DNA from 3 places in the Virgibacillus sediminis genome. Region 3 is predicted to be linked to each of the others. Evidence: predicted binding sites of a transcription regulator. Region 3 holds the regulator's gene; each other region holds the start of a gene.
What was found. The regulator Rex, encoded in region 3, represses fermentation and respiration genes when NADH is low (regulators of the CRP and FNR family bind a similar motif). The targets are predictions, from matches to a motif close to TTGTGAAATATTTCACAA.

Region 1 (4,273 bases), on a different contig from region 3:
CGCTTATATGGTTTCAAACCGCCGACAGAGGAAATATTAATGATCTTCCCGCTCTCCTGATCAATCATCGCTTTGGCTGCTTCTTGGCAACTGAAAAACAGCCCCTTGATATTCACATCGAAAATAAAATCGAAATCTTCCTCTGTGACTTCCACAGCCGGTTTTGTTCGATTCACCCCAGCGTTATTTACTACGACGTCAATTCGCCCAAACCTATCTAATGTTTCCTTGTACATTTGTTTGATATCTTCCAGATTTGCCATATCACATGAGATAGGCAATGCTTCCACTTTATATTCCTCAGCAATATCTTCCGCCAGTCTGGCACAGGCTTCCTTGTTTCTACTTGCTATCACAAGATTTGCTCCCTGTCCGGCGAAATCACGGACCATCTGTGCGCCCAGCCCCCTGCTTCCGCCAGCAACCAAAATCACCTTCCCGGTAAGGTCCAATAAATTTCCCTTCATTAATCCCGCCTCCTGCCTGACTATGCGTTCACTTCTTCCATCTTCCGCTTGTACTCCTTAAAGATTCTCTTTGCCACTACCATGCGGTGTACTTCATCCGGACCATCGTAAATGTGGGCCGCCCGTGACTCCCGATAAAAAGATTCAAGCGGTGTATCTTTTGAATAGCCTAACGAACCATGTACCTGGATCGCACGATTAATCACATCATTAATAATTTTTGCCCCATGGAATTTAATAAGGGAAATTTCTTTTCTGGCATCTTCCCCCTGATCCATTTTCCAAGCTGCATGGAGGGTTAATAACCTGGCGGAGGCAATCTCTGCCGCAGAATCAGCAACGAAATTCTGGATCGATTGGAATTCAGCTAGTGGGGTGCCCCGTGTTTTCCGCTTCAGGGCATAATTCACCATTAAGTCAAAGCTTCGGTTCATGACACCCAGCCATCTCATCGCATGGGTGATCCTGCCAGGTCCCAGACGCATTTGCGCCAACTTGAACCCTTCTCCTGGGTTTCCAAGCATGCTGCTTTCGTGTACACGGCAATTATCGAACCGAAGTTCCCAATGTCCGCCCTCACTAAAATCGCCCATAACCTCAATGTCCCTCACCCGTTCAAGGCGAGGATGATCCATGTCTATAATGAACATGCTGGCCCGTTCATGCGGAGCGGCCTCCGGATCTGTAACGGCCATTACGATGACAAAGGAAGAAAGTCCAGCATTGCTGATAAACCACTTCTCTCCATTAAGTACATAGTAATCCCCTTCCTTTTTTGCGGTGGTCTGGATTCCTGTAGGATCTGCACCCGAGACCTCTTTTTCCGTTAAGGCAAAACAGGACCTAATATCGTCATTCACCAGCGGCTCTAAATATTTTTTCTTCTGGTCTTCGTTCGCAGCGTTCAACAAAATCTCCATATTTCCTGTGTCCGGAGCCGCTGTGCCAAAGACACGGGGACCAATAGGGCTGCTGCCAAGAATCTCATTCAACAGGCCGAGGAAAACTGCCCCAAGCCCCAAACCCCCGGCTTCCTCTGGTAAATGGGCCGCCCATAATCCCTGATCTTTCACTTTTTGCTGCAGCGGTTTTAAGATGTGAGACGGCAGTCCTTCCCCCGGGATAATATACTGCTCGGCGGGATATACTTCTTTTTCCATAAACTCTCTGGCTCTGGCAAGCAACTGTTCCTGTTCTTCTGACGGGCGAAAATTGAACATACTCATCAAACTCCTTTTTCATTCACTGTAGTGGATAGTACCCAAAGCTTTGTGGAGGCCGCCTAGGCTGCTTCCAAGAAATAGTACGTTCTATCACTTTAAGAAAACGATTACAATTTAACAGGAAGTTTTTCTATTGTATGTACGACGTGTTGTTAAAAATATTCTAACAGTTTTAATTTTAACTTTCAAGTCAAATTCTAAATATTTGAGTAATTTTTAGTTCGCTGACTCTTATTCCGGAATATTTATCGTCACATGATCTTCCCCCTACTTGTGATTTGAATCACATTTTTCAGCAGTGGGAAGGTGTATACTAGGGGAAAAGAAACTTCCCGAGGAGGATGAAAATGGAAAAAAGGGAATCAAACGGCATACATCCTTATATCCACTTTCACACCATCACCACCATGCCCTTTTCCTGGCATTGCAACTGAAAAGAATTGGAAGAAAAGCGAGCTGACAGTGGAAGAAATGAGAGACAGTCTGAAGTATTTCTGGGAGAAAGACGGCAATCAGCATTTCCGGGATGAAGAGGAGATCTTGTTGCCGGTATATGCTAAGTATCAGTCTAGTGAACAGCCTGAAATAGCCGAAATGCTGTTGGAGCATGTAACCATCCGATCCTATGTACAACAAATCATTACTTCCGATGAAAATTCGGTTTCCTTGATGAATCGTCTCGGACAATTATTGGATAGCCACATCAGGAAAGAGGAACGCATTATCTTCCCGATGATCGAAGATGAGTTACCGGAAAAGGAACTGCAGAAATTGAAACCGTACTTGCACGTCGATGAAATACCGCCACAAAAATAAATGGGCATAAGCCGGAGAAGTTTCTCCTCTGCACATGAACTTTTCGGGTTTTCTTTGCAGCTATTAGTGAAAAATAAATCATAGTAGACAAGTACATCGATCTAGAGGAGCTGACCATACAGTGAGTGATTTTTGCCCAAGCATATGGCCGGAAGAACCGGCACCTGGTACGGAGAGGAATTGTAATGACTGCGGCTTGGCCGAACATGGGACACGCATCATTTGGGGAGAAGGAAATCCGCAGGCTCCGATCATGGTCCTTCTCGACAATCCGGGTGCCCGGGAGGATCGCAGCGGCAGTCCATTTGTCTGTGGCACAAGACATACGTTGCAGGAGACCGTGGATTCTGTAGGACTGGAGATGGATGATTTATACGTAACCTATGTACTGAAACGAAAGCCGACACGTGCCTATGATAAACCAAGAACCAGGGTAATCTGCATGAGACACTTGGATCAGCAGTTGGAGAAACATAAGCCTGACTATATCGTCTGTCTGGGAAATGTAGCTGCCCAATCTTTCTTCGAAGACGAAGAAGTACAGGTGAAGACATTACGGGGGGAGTGCCATGAGGTAAGAGGCATCAAAACAACAGCCGCCTATCATCCTTTGGCTGTAAGAAGACGGCCGAACCTATTACGGTTGTTCAAAGAAGATTGGCAGTATGTAGCAGACCAGTTCTTCAGAAGTCGGAGCACCTGAGGAACTGGTCATTTATATAGGATCATTTACTTCTGCAGAGTGTCTGAGCATTACATTGATTCAGGCGCTCCTGTACACTTTCTGGCAATTGGCGGTAGAATAAACCTTTATATTTGAGGTCGAGCAGTGCTGCAATGCCTGCTAAAATAGTGACTGATAGGATGTAGCACTTATTGTTTTTCATCGTTTGATCCTCCAGAAAAAGTATAGCTTTTACAAACCCTCTAATGCGTGGGAAAAATCGTCACCTATTCCCTGGACACCCCAGATGAATAGATCTCCTTATGGATGACTTCCCTAAGGCAGTTTGCTTAACATGAGATATGCATGCAAAGGAAATTTAATTATGACAAAAATAAAAAGCTACCACAAGGCAGCTTAGACTTGTGATAGTTCATTATTCATAGTGGCTTATATGTTTCCAAGATTTTAAAATTCCGATCGGAAAGTATCTCCAGGTTCAAACGGCAATGCTTTGGACAGCGCACCAGCTAAAATAATTTCGCCGGGGTTTATAAAAAATCTTAAGCTCCGACTTCATTTGCTGGCGAAGCAGCCGCTTCCATTGGGTAGCCCCATCCCCGCTGAGCCATGAGCCGCATCAATGAATTCTCCAGTCCTTTATTCGGCTAGCAATGATTTCACTTGCTAACATCACACATGAAATTAACTTGTGGCCGTTACAGCCTTTTCCAGTTTACGATATTTTCCCTTGGAGAATATTAACGGCTCGCCATCTTCCAAGTTAATATCTGTTACCTGACCAATAAACAGAGAATGGTCCCCTTCGATATATTCAGATTTAACATTGCAGGCAACCTGTGCAATGGCGCCAGGTACAACTGGTTTTCCATCCAAATAATTGAACGGAACTTCTTCATCTGTTTCCACCTGGCCGGCAAAAATCATGGATAATTCTTGTTGATCTTCTGACAGTATATTGACCGAGAACTGACCACTTTCCTGGATTTTTTTCAGCATATGTGCATCTTCTTTCAAGGAAATTACGATCAAGTTTGGATCCAAAGATTGTGACATGAAAGCATTTGCCGTCATTCCATGTA
Region 2 (4,273 bases), on a different contig from region 3:
GCTTTTCCAGCTCGATAAATCTTTAGTAGTCTGTATGTTAAACTGTTGAAAAACGGGCGCAGGAGCTTTCGATGCTGCCATTTATTTTAAGCGCTTACATTTTGAGGAGGAAATAGTATGACAAGTAAAGCTTTGGATACTTTTTTAAACGAGAATATTGCGGGCTTGAAAGAGCAGGGTCTTTATAATGAAATTGATCCGGTCCAAGGTGCCAATGGGCCGGTCATTAAGTTGAATGGGAAAGAGCTGATCAACCTTTCATCCAATAACTATCTGGGGCTTGCCACCAATGAAACCTTAAAGGAAGTTGCCAAGGAAGCCGTCGATTCCCATGGAGTAGGTGCCGGGGCGGTACGTACCATCAATGGTACACTGGATCTCCATCTAGAATTGGAGAAAAAGCTGGCTGCATTCAAAGGCACAGAAGCAGCTATATCCTATCAGTCGGGATTCAACTGCAATATGGCCGCGATCTCTGCCGTAATGGATAAAAATGATGCTATTCTCTCCGATGAGTTGAACCATGCATCCATTATTGACGGCTGCCGGCTGTCGAAGGCGAAGATCATCCGGTATAAACATTCGGATATGAAGGATCTGCGGGAAAAAGCGAAAGAAGCAACTGAATCTGGTCTGTATCATAAAGTAATGGTCATTACCGATGGTGTCTTTTCCATGGACGGGGATGTTGCCCTTCTTCCGGAAATAGTCCAGATAGCGGAGGAATTCGACCTGATTACCTATGTGGACGATGCCCATGGGTCGGGAGTTCTCGGCAACGGGGCGGGGACCGTCAAGCATTTCGGCTTGCAGGATAAAGTGGATATGCAAATGGGAACACTCTCCAAAGCGATCGGAGTGATCGGCGGTTATGTGGCCGGCAAGGAGAATTTGATTGACTGGCTGAAGGTCCGTTCCCGCCCATTCTTATTCTCTACAGCTGTGTCTCCAGCAGATGCCGCTGCCAGCGCTAAGGCAGTTGACATGCTGATGGAGAGCACAGAGCTGAATGAAAAGCTTTGGGAGAATGGCGATTATTTGAAAGAAGGCTTGAAGAAACTGGGTTTTGACATTGGAAATAGTGAGACACCAATCACTCCTTGCATTATTGGAGATGAAAAGGATGCACAGCAATTCAGTAAACGCCTTTATGAGGAAGGTGTCTATGCCAAATCCATCGTCTTCCCGACCGTACCAAAGGGAACAGGGCGTGTACGTAATATGCCGACTGCTGCACACACCAAAGAAATGCTGGATGAGGCCATTGCTGTTTATGAAAAAGTGGGCAAAGAAATGGGCTTGATCTAGAAAGATAACAAGGGAGCAGAGAATCATGAAAAAGATTTTAGTTACAGGGGCGGCTGGACAGATTGGTTCAGAGCTTGTACAGAAATTGCGTAAAACTTATGGGGAAGCAAATGTCTTGGCTACCGACATCAGGGAGCCTGAGTATGTTCTTGGCAGCGGCCCTTTTGAACAGGTGGATGTGACGGATGCCGACTGTCTCCATCAAGCAGCCAAGGATCATGGGGCAGATACGATCATGCATTTAGCTGCACTGCTTTCGGCCAAGGCGGAAGTGGTCCCCAAGTTTGCTTGGGATTTAAATATGGGTGGACTGGTAAATGCTTTGGAGGTTGCCCATAATCTTGATTTAAAGCTGTTTACCCCTAGTTCCATCGGGGCATTCGGGCCGACTACACCAAGGGACAGCACACCACAGGACACGATCCAACGCCCTACAACCATGTACGGTGTAAATAAGGTTGCCGGTGAGCTGCTTTGTGATTATTATTACCATCGCTTCGGGGTGGATGCACGAGGGGTGCGCTTTCCTGGCCTGATCTCCTATGTTACCCCACCCGGTGGAGGAACTACTGACTATGCAGTGGAAATTTATTATGAAGCAGTCCGGAATAAGTCTTATACATCTTATATTGGAGAAGGAACGAAAATGGATATGATGTATATGCCGGATGCGCTGAATGCGATCATCCAGCTGATGGAGGCAGACCCGGATAAGCTGATCCATCGGAATGCGTTCAATATATCGGCATTCTCAGCAGCGCCCGAAGACTTTGGCAGCGCCATAGGGAAACATATTCCCGATTTTGAACTGAGTTATAAGGTGGACCCTGTCCGGCAGAAGATTGCTGACAGCTGGCCAAATTCCATTGATTCCTCTGCAGCACAGGAGGAATGGGGGTTCCAAGTGAGGTATGACCTGGACAAAATGACGGAAGATATGCTAGATAAAGTAAAGAAAAAGTAAACAGAAAATGTCCTCTTTCTATAAGTGAAATGCTCCCTGTAAGGTAGACGAATTTTTCTCCTTAGGTAGAAGCATTTCACTATAAGGGAGCGGACATTTTTTTGGCTGAAATGAAAGATAGAATCATTATTGGCTAGTGGCGAGAAGAATCGTGCCAAAGAATAAATTCCTTTACAAAAAATCCCTTTTATTAATAATCATTCTAATTACCCAGTCTTATTTGCTCACTATTTGAAAAAAGTTCACAAATCCTTGGCCATTTAATGAAATCGCTTTCAAAACCAGTGTATACAAGAAAAAGTCTAATATAATGGGGATATCGACGATACTTGTGAGGGAGGAGTGGTTGGCCATGAAAGCACAGAAAGCAGAAGAAAGTATAGGAAAGGAGGAAAAAGGCCCCAGCTTGAAGGGAACGTTGATTTCCGTATCGGCCTTGGGCATTTTCATTGTGCTCAGCTGGTTGGGTGCATTTCTGTTATTTATAGGAAGGTAGAAAAGAGTAGTGAGGGGGTGAATGGATATGCATTTGCATAAGTTCGAAAAAATTTGGCTGGTTTCCGGCATGGGGGCTTTGATTTTGTTTCTGGCCGTTCTCGGCTTTGGAGCCTTCTATATGGGGACACATCCACAGAGCCATGGGGTGACGATAGACCCGGAGAATATTGAGGCGAATGATGCCTTTAAGCAGGAGAATCTGGGGCTTACGAAAGTGGCTGAAGATAAATATATCGTCAATATTGTTGCTTCAGCCTTTAATTATAATTTTGGAACAGATGAGGACGGGAAGGCGGTTAGACATATTCGGATTCCAAAAGGATCCACTGTGCTTTTCCAGATAACCACCACGGATGTGGTCCATGGCTTTAATTTGGCAGGTACCAATATCAATATGATGGTGGAACCCGGATATGTGAGCAGCATGGAAGAAGTGATGAATAATCCGGGAGAGTATACGGTGGTCTGTAATGAATATTGCGGCACCGGCCACCATCAAATGTTTGCTACAGTGGAGGTGTATGAATAATGGAATTGGAAGCATTGGAACGGTATAAGCATGATGACAGGCGATAACGAAAAAAGAATCAAGACTTTATATGTCCTATATGTATGTTGCATTCATTGCTTTATTTGTCGGCGGCCTGATGGGGCTTTTGCAGGTGTTCGTCCGCTCCGGCCATTTTCAGCTGCCATGGGGTATCGATTATTACCAAGTGCTCACGGTGCATGGCGTCATCCTTGCCCTTGTCTTGACCACCTTCTTCATTATCGGCTTTCAATATGCATTGATGGGAAAAACTGTCGGCATATCGGAAAGGCAGCGTAGAGTTTCCTGGCTTGCCTTCTGGACCATGACCACAGGGACGGTGCTGACGGCTGCAACCATCCTGCTTGGAAAGGCAAGTGTCTTATATACATTTTATGCACCATTGAAAGCACATCCGGCCTTTTATATCGGGCTTGCTCTTGTAGTGATTGGAAGCTGGGTTGCCGGATTTGTTAACTGGCATCAGTTATATACGTGGAAGCAGAAGCATCCCGGGGAAAAGGCGCCGCTTCTGGCATTCATGGTCACCATTAATATGATTATGTGGTTTATTGCATCTCTTGGTGTAGCGGCAACTGTACTGCTTCAATTCATTCCATGGTCTCTTGGCTATGCTGAGACAATCAATGTCCTGGTAAGTCGTACACTTTTCTGGTATTTCGGCCATCCATTGGTCTATTTCTGGCTGTTGCCAGCATATATGGCGTGGTATGCAATCATTCCAAAAATCATTGGCGGGAAGATATTCAGTGATTCTCTTGCAAGGCTGTCATTTGTACTTTTTCTATTCTTCTCCATCCCGGTCGGCTTTCACCACCAGCTGACAGAACCGGGGATTGATCCGACGTGGAAGTTTGTCCAAGTAGTGCTCACCTTTATGGTGGTCGTGCCAAGTCTGATGACTGCTTTCTCCATGTTTGCAACGTTTGAAATAACTGGGCGGAGGAAAGGGT
Region 3 (4,273 bases):
AAGTGCTACTCTTTCTCCGTTATCTGTCACTTTTCCGGAACCGACGGCTACAATTTTCCCTTCCTGCGGTTTTTCTTGTGCAGAATCTGGAAGTACGATACCGCTTGCAGTTTTTTCTTCTTGTTCTACAAGCTCAATTACTACGCGATCTCCTAGTGGTTTAATCATGTAGAAAGCCTCCTTAATCCTCATTGATTTAATTTTTATTAGCACTTGATAGCGCCGAGTGCTAATTACAATTTATATAATAAATAATCCACTTTAAAAATGCAAGCATTGTAACTGTAAATTTTTATTATAATTTTTGAGTGGCGCAGCCGATTTATCAGTTCACCTCTACGCCCTGCAGTCATTCTATTATAATAGATTTATGAGGTATGATAAAATGATTACTATGCATGGAGAATAATATTGTTTTTGCATAGTTCGAAGCCGCTGCCGGCAGTATGTTTGCTGCCGTTCACTTATGACAAATCGTTCAAAAGGAGTCGTTGTACTTTGCCGAAACGTTACTGGTGGGTTATTGTCACTTATGTTATTATGCAGTTCTCTGTTATTATCGGGGCACCCGTTCTATATGCTCTATTTCCAATTACAGATTTTGAAGCTGTCATCTATTGGTCCATTCTTAGCTTCATTGCCGCTTTGATTGTTACGCTCCTGTTGATGAGGCCCGATATGAAAGAAGGAAGCGCAAGGGATGCTTCTTCCCTGAGTACCGTAGTTGTCTGGTCTGTCCTCGGTGTTTTTATGGCCTTTGCTGCACAGACAATTGCCGGCCTTATTGAGATGGAACTGCTCGGAATTGAATCGGGCTCGGAGAACACCCAGCAGATCATGGATATTACAAGGGCTGCACCAATCTTTATGATTATCCCTGCATTGATTGCCCCCATATTGGAAGAACTCATTTTCCGAAAGATTATCTTTGGAAGCCTTTATAAACGGATGAATTTCTTCTTTGCGGCATTGCTATCCGCTTTGGTCTTCGGTTTCATCCATTTGGATCCGACCCACATTCTGGTTTATGCTTCCATGGGGTTTGTCTTTGCATTTTTATACGTGCGCACCAAACGGATTATTGTTCCCATCATCGTCCATGCGGCGATGAACACCATCGTTGTTCTTGCTCAATACGGGCTTACTCCTGAGGAAATCGAGCGTATGCAGCGTCAGTTGGAGCAGCAGATGATTCTTATAGGAGGTTAAGCATGAGAATTTCCCCGCTCACATCGGCAATTATCTATTTTGCCATGGGTGCTGTCTTTATATACGCAGCCATACAGACAGCTGATGAAACCATTTGGAATTTCACTACCATCCTTCTCGCAATAGTTGCTACGATGGATTTTGGAGTGGCGTTCCGTATGGTAAACATCCATTTTCAGATCAAGAAAAGAAATAAGAAGAAGTAGTGCCCAACTGAATGACACGCACCTTCCCAGTCAGATAAAAAACCTGTCAAACAACTAGTTCGACAGGTTTTTTATCTATTGCTCGGATGAATCAAGAGGATAGTGCTTTAAGAAATACACCAATGCCTGCAATTCCACAGCCAGGTCGATATGGTGCACGCGCACATGGGAAGGCACCGTTATCCTTGCAGGAGTGAAGTTTAGAATACCCTCAATCCCAAATTCAACCAGACGCTCCGTAACACGATCTGCCTCTTGTGCCGGGATGGTGAGAATTGCCACTTTCATTCCTGCCATCCTCTTTTCCATTTCATCTATATGGTAGACAGGGACCCCTCCAATATCTGTCCCGACCTTCTCCGGATCGGCATCAAAAGCCATTTTTATCTTGATATTATTGTTCTTCATAAAATTATAATTCAAAAAAGCGGTGCCAAGATTACCTACACCAATCAGGGCCACATCTGTGACTTCATCCTGATCGAGAGTTTCCCGGAAGAAACCCAGCAGGTATTCCACATTATATCCATATCCTTTTTTCCCCAGGGCCCCAAAGTAAGAAAAATCTCTGCGGATTGTGGCAGAATCCACTTTGACCGCTTCACTAAGCTCCTTGGAAGATACTCGGGCTTTTCCCTGCTGATTAAGATTATTTAGAAAACGGTAATATAATGGCAGACGTTTGGCGGTAGCCTGTGGGATGTTATTCTGTACCATAAATATTCCTCTTTTCGGTCCTGTTTGATTACTCATCTACATTTTACCAGAAAAAACGGAAAAAGTCGTGATTCCTTTCACAATTTGATTGCCTGGCGAATCCCATATAAGATAGACTTGAATAGATGAGGTGAACAAAAATGATACTGATGCAATTAAATGGAGTTTCCAAATCCTTCGGGGCCGAGGAGATTCTCAGCAATGTAAAAATGGAGATAAAAGACCGCGACCGTATTGCCATCGTCGGCAGGAACGGTGCCGGTAAATCCACCCTCCTTAAAATAATGGCCGGCGAGTATACATACGATGATGGAGAACTTTTCCAGCCAAAGGAAACAACCATCGGATATCTTTCCCAGCATACTTCCCTGGAATCGGACAAAACAATCTGGGAAGAGATGCTGGAGGTCTTCCAGCACCTGATCGACCGTGAACAGGATCTCAGGGAACTGGAACAGAAAATGGGGAATGAGGTGTCCTCGGACAAATCACAAAAGCTCCTGGAAGAGTATGACCGCCTCCAGCAGGCCTTCCAGCATGACGGAGGATATATGTACGAAGCAGAAATAAAGTCGGTGTTGAGCGGGCTGAATTTCCAGGACTACAGTTATGATACGCCCATACGGGAATTGAGCGGAGGACAGAAAACCCGCCTGGCTCTCGGGAAGCTTTTATTAACCAAACCGTCCCTCCTTATATTGGATGAGCCCACAAACCATCTGGATATTGAAACGCTTGGCTGGTTGGAAAATTACCTTAACGGGTATCCTGGGGCAATTACCATTGTCTCCCACGATCGATATTTCCTTGATAAAACAGTGAACATTGTCTATGAAGTTTCCAGACATAGGACAAAGAAATATCATGGCAGCTATAGTAAATTTCTCGAACAGAAAGCACGGGACTACGAACAGGAATTGAAAGAGTACGAGAAACAGCAGACAGAGATTAAGAAGATGGAAGATTTCATCCAGCGAAATATTGTGAGGGCTTCTACTACGAAAAGGGCACAAAGCAGAAGGAAGCAAATGGAGAAAATGGAAAAAGTGGACAGACCTCTGGGAGAGGAAGGATCAGCCAATTTTTCCTTTCAGATCAATAGAAGGAGCGGCAATGATGTTCTGAGAATAAATAATCTCAGCTTCGGTTATGAGGATGACAGTGAGCCGCTCTTCTCTCATGTGAATTTAGAGGTGAACAGAGGAGAACGTATCGCACTAGTAGGCCCCAATGGAGTCGGAAAAACTACCCTATTAAAGATCATTATGGGAAGATATCAGCCTCGCGAAGGATCGATACAGGAAGGTGCCAATGTCCAAATAGGCTATTACGACCAGGAACAAGCAGACCTTTCTTCATCCAAAACCGTATTGGATGAGTTATGGGATGAACACCGTACAGTGAATGAGAAAGATATTCGGACGATACTCGGGAACTTCTTGTTCTCTGGTGATGATGTACTAAAGCCTGTCAATTCGCTGAGCGGCGGTGAAAAAGCCCGCTTGGCCCTTGCCAAACTGATGATGCAAAAAGCAAATCTGCTGATATTGGATGAGCCGACCAACCATTTGGACATTGATAGTAAAGAAGTACTGGAGGCAGCGCTTCAGGATTTCCCAGGAACGATCTTATTTGTTTCCCATGACCGATATTTTATCAACCGCATCACAGACCAAGTCGCTGAAATGAACCGGGATGGTATGACAGTCTATCTCGGAGATTATGATTATTATATGGAGAAGAAGGCGGAAGAGGCGGAAATTGCCAGGCTCCAGCAGACAGAAGAAGTGATCAATAGAACTGATAATAAAGCCCGGAGCTACCGAGAGGATAAAAAAATACAGAGAGAAGAACGCAAGAAGCTAAGACGTATCCAGGAAGTAGAAGAAGAAGTGGAGAAACTGGAATCAGACTTAGTTTCTCTGGAAGCACAAATGGCAGAGCCTGCAGTCTATCAAGATCATGAAAAAGCATTAGAACTTACAAAACAAACCGGTGAGCTCAAACAGAAGATAGAACAGCTGATGGAGGAGTGGACAGTTCTTCAAGAAGAATAAACAAGACACCCGTATGGAATCCATACGGGTGTCTATCATTTAAATAGATAATCATTCTGAATCGTATGCTCCACTGCCACACGG

Region 1: the regulator Rex is predicted to act here: its motif matches at 1,962-1,979, upstream of ACFODW_RS06825 (hemerythrin domain-containing protein).
Region 2: the regulator Rex is predicted to act here: its motif matches at 2,503-2,520, upstream of ACFODW_RS11650 (cytochrome c oxidase subunit 2A).

Annotation. Positions count from the first base shown of each region.
Region 1 is NZ_JBHRRZ010000012.1:112,927-117,199, forward strand. Features, by position in the region: gene ACFODW_RS06815 (SDR family NAD(P)-dependent oxidoreductase) at 1-467, opposite strand, end outside; gene ACFODW_RS06820 (acyl-CoA dehydrogenase family protein) at 488-1,687, opposite strand; gene ACFODW_RS06825 (hemerythrin domain-containing protein) at 2,162-2,506, shown strand; gene ACFODW_RS06830 (uracil-DNA glycosylase) at 2,628-3,209, shown strand; gene ACFODW_RS06835 (hypothetical protein) at 3,232-3,393, opposite strand; gene ACFODW_RS06840 (flavin reductase family protein) at 3,876-4,273, opposite strand, start outside.
Region 2 is NZ_JBHRRZ010000017.1:132,292-136,564, reverse strand. Features, by position in the region: gene ACFODW_RS11660 (glycine C-acetyltransferase) at 118-1,308, shown strand; gene ACFODW_RS11655 (L-threonine 3-dehydrogenase) at 1,334-2,272, shown strand; gene ACFODW_RS11650 (cytochrome c oxidase subunit 2A) at 2,625-2,768, shown strand; gene ACFODW_RS11645 (cytochrome c oxidase subunit II) at 2,796-3,299, shown strand; gene ACFODW_RS11640 (b(o/a)3-type cytochrome-c oxidase subunit 1) at 3,370-4,273, shown strand, end outside.
Region 3 is NZ_JBHRRZ010000008.1:6,724-10,996, reverse strand. Features, by position in the region: gene groES (co-chaperone GroES) at 1-168, opposite strand, end outside; gene ACFODW_RS04200 (CPBP family intramembrane glutamic endopeptidase) at 499-1,209, shown strand; gene ACFODW_RS04195 (YdiK family protein) at 1,212-1,415, shown strand; gene ACFODW_RS04190 (redox-sensing transcriptional repressor Rex) at 1,491-2,132, opposite strand; gene ACFODW_RS04185 (ABC-F family ATP-binding cassette domain-containing protein) at 2,273-4,189, shown strand; gene ACFODW_RS04180 (FtsW/RodA/SpoVE family cell cycle protein) at 4,225-4,273, opposite strand, start outside.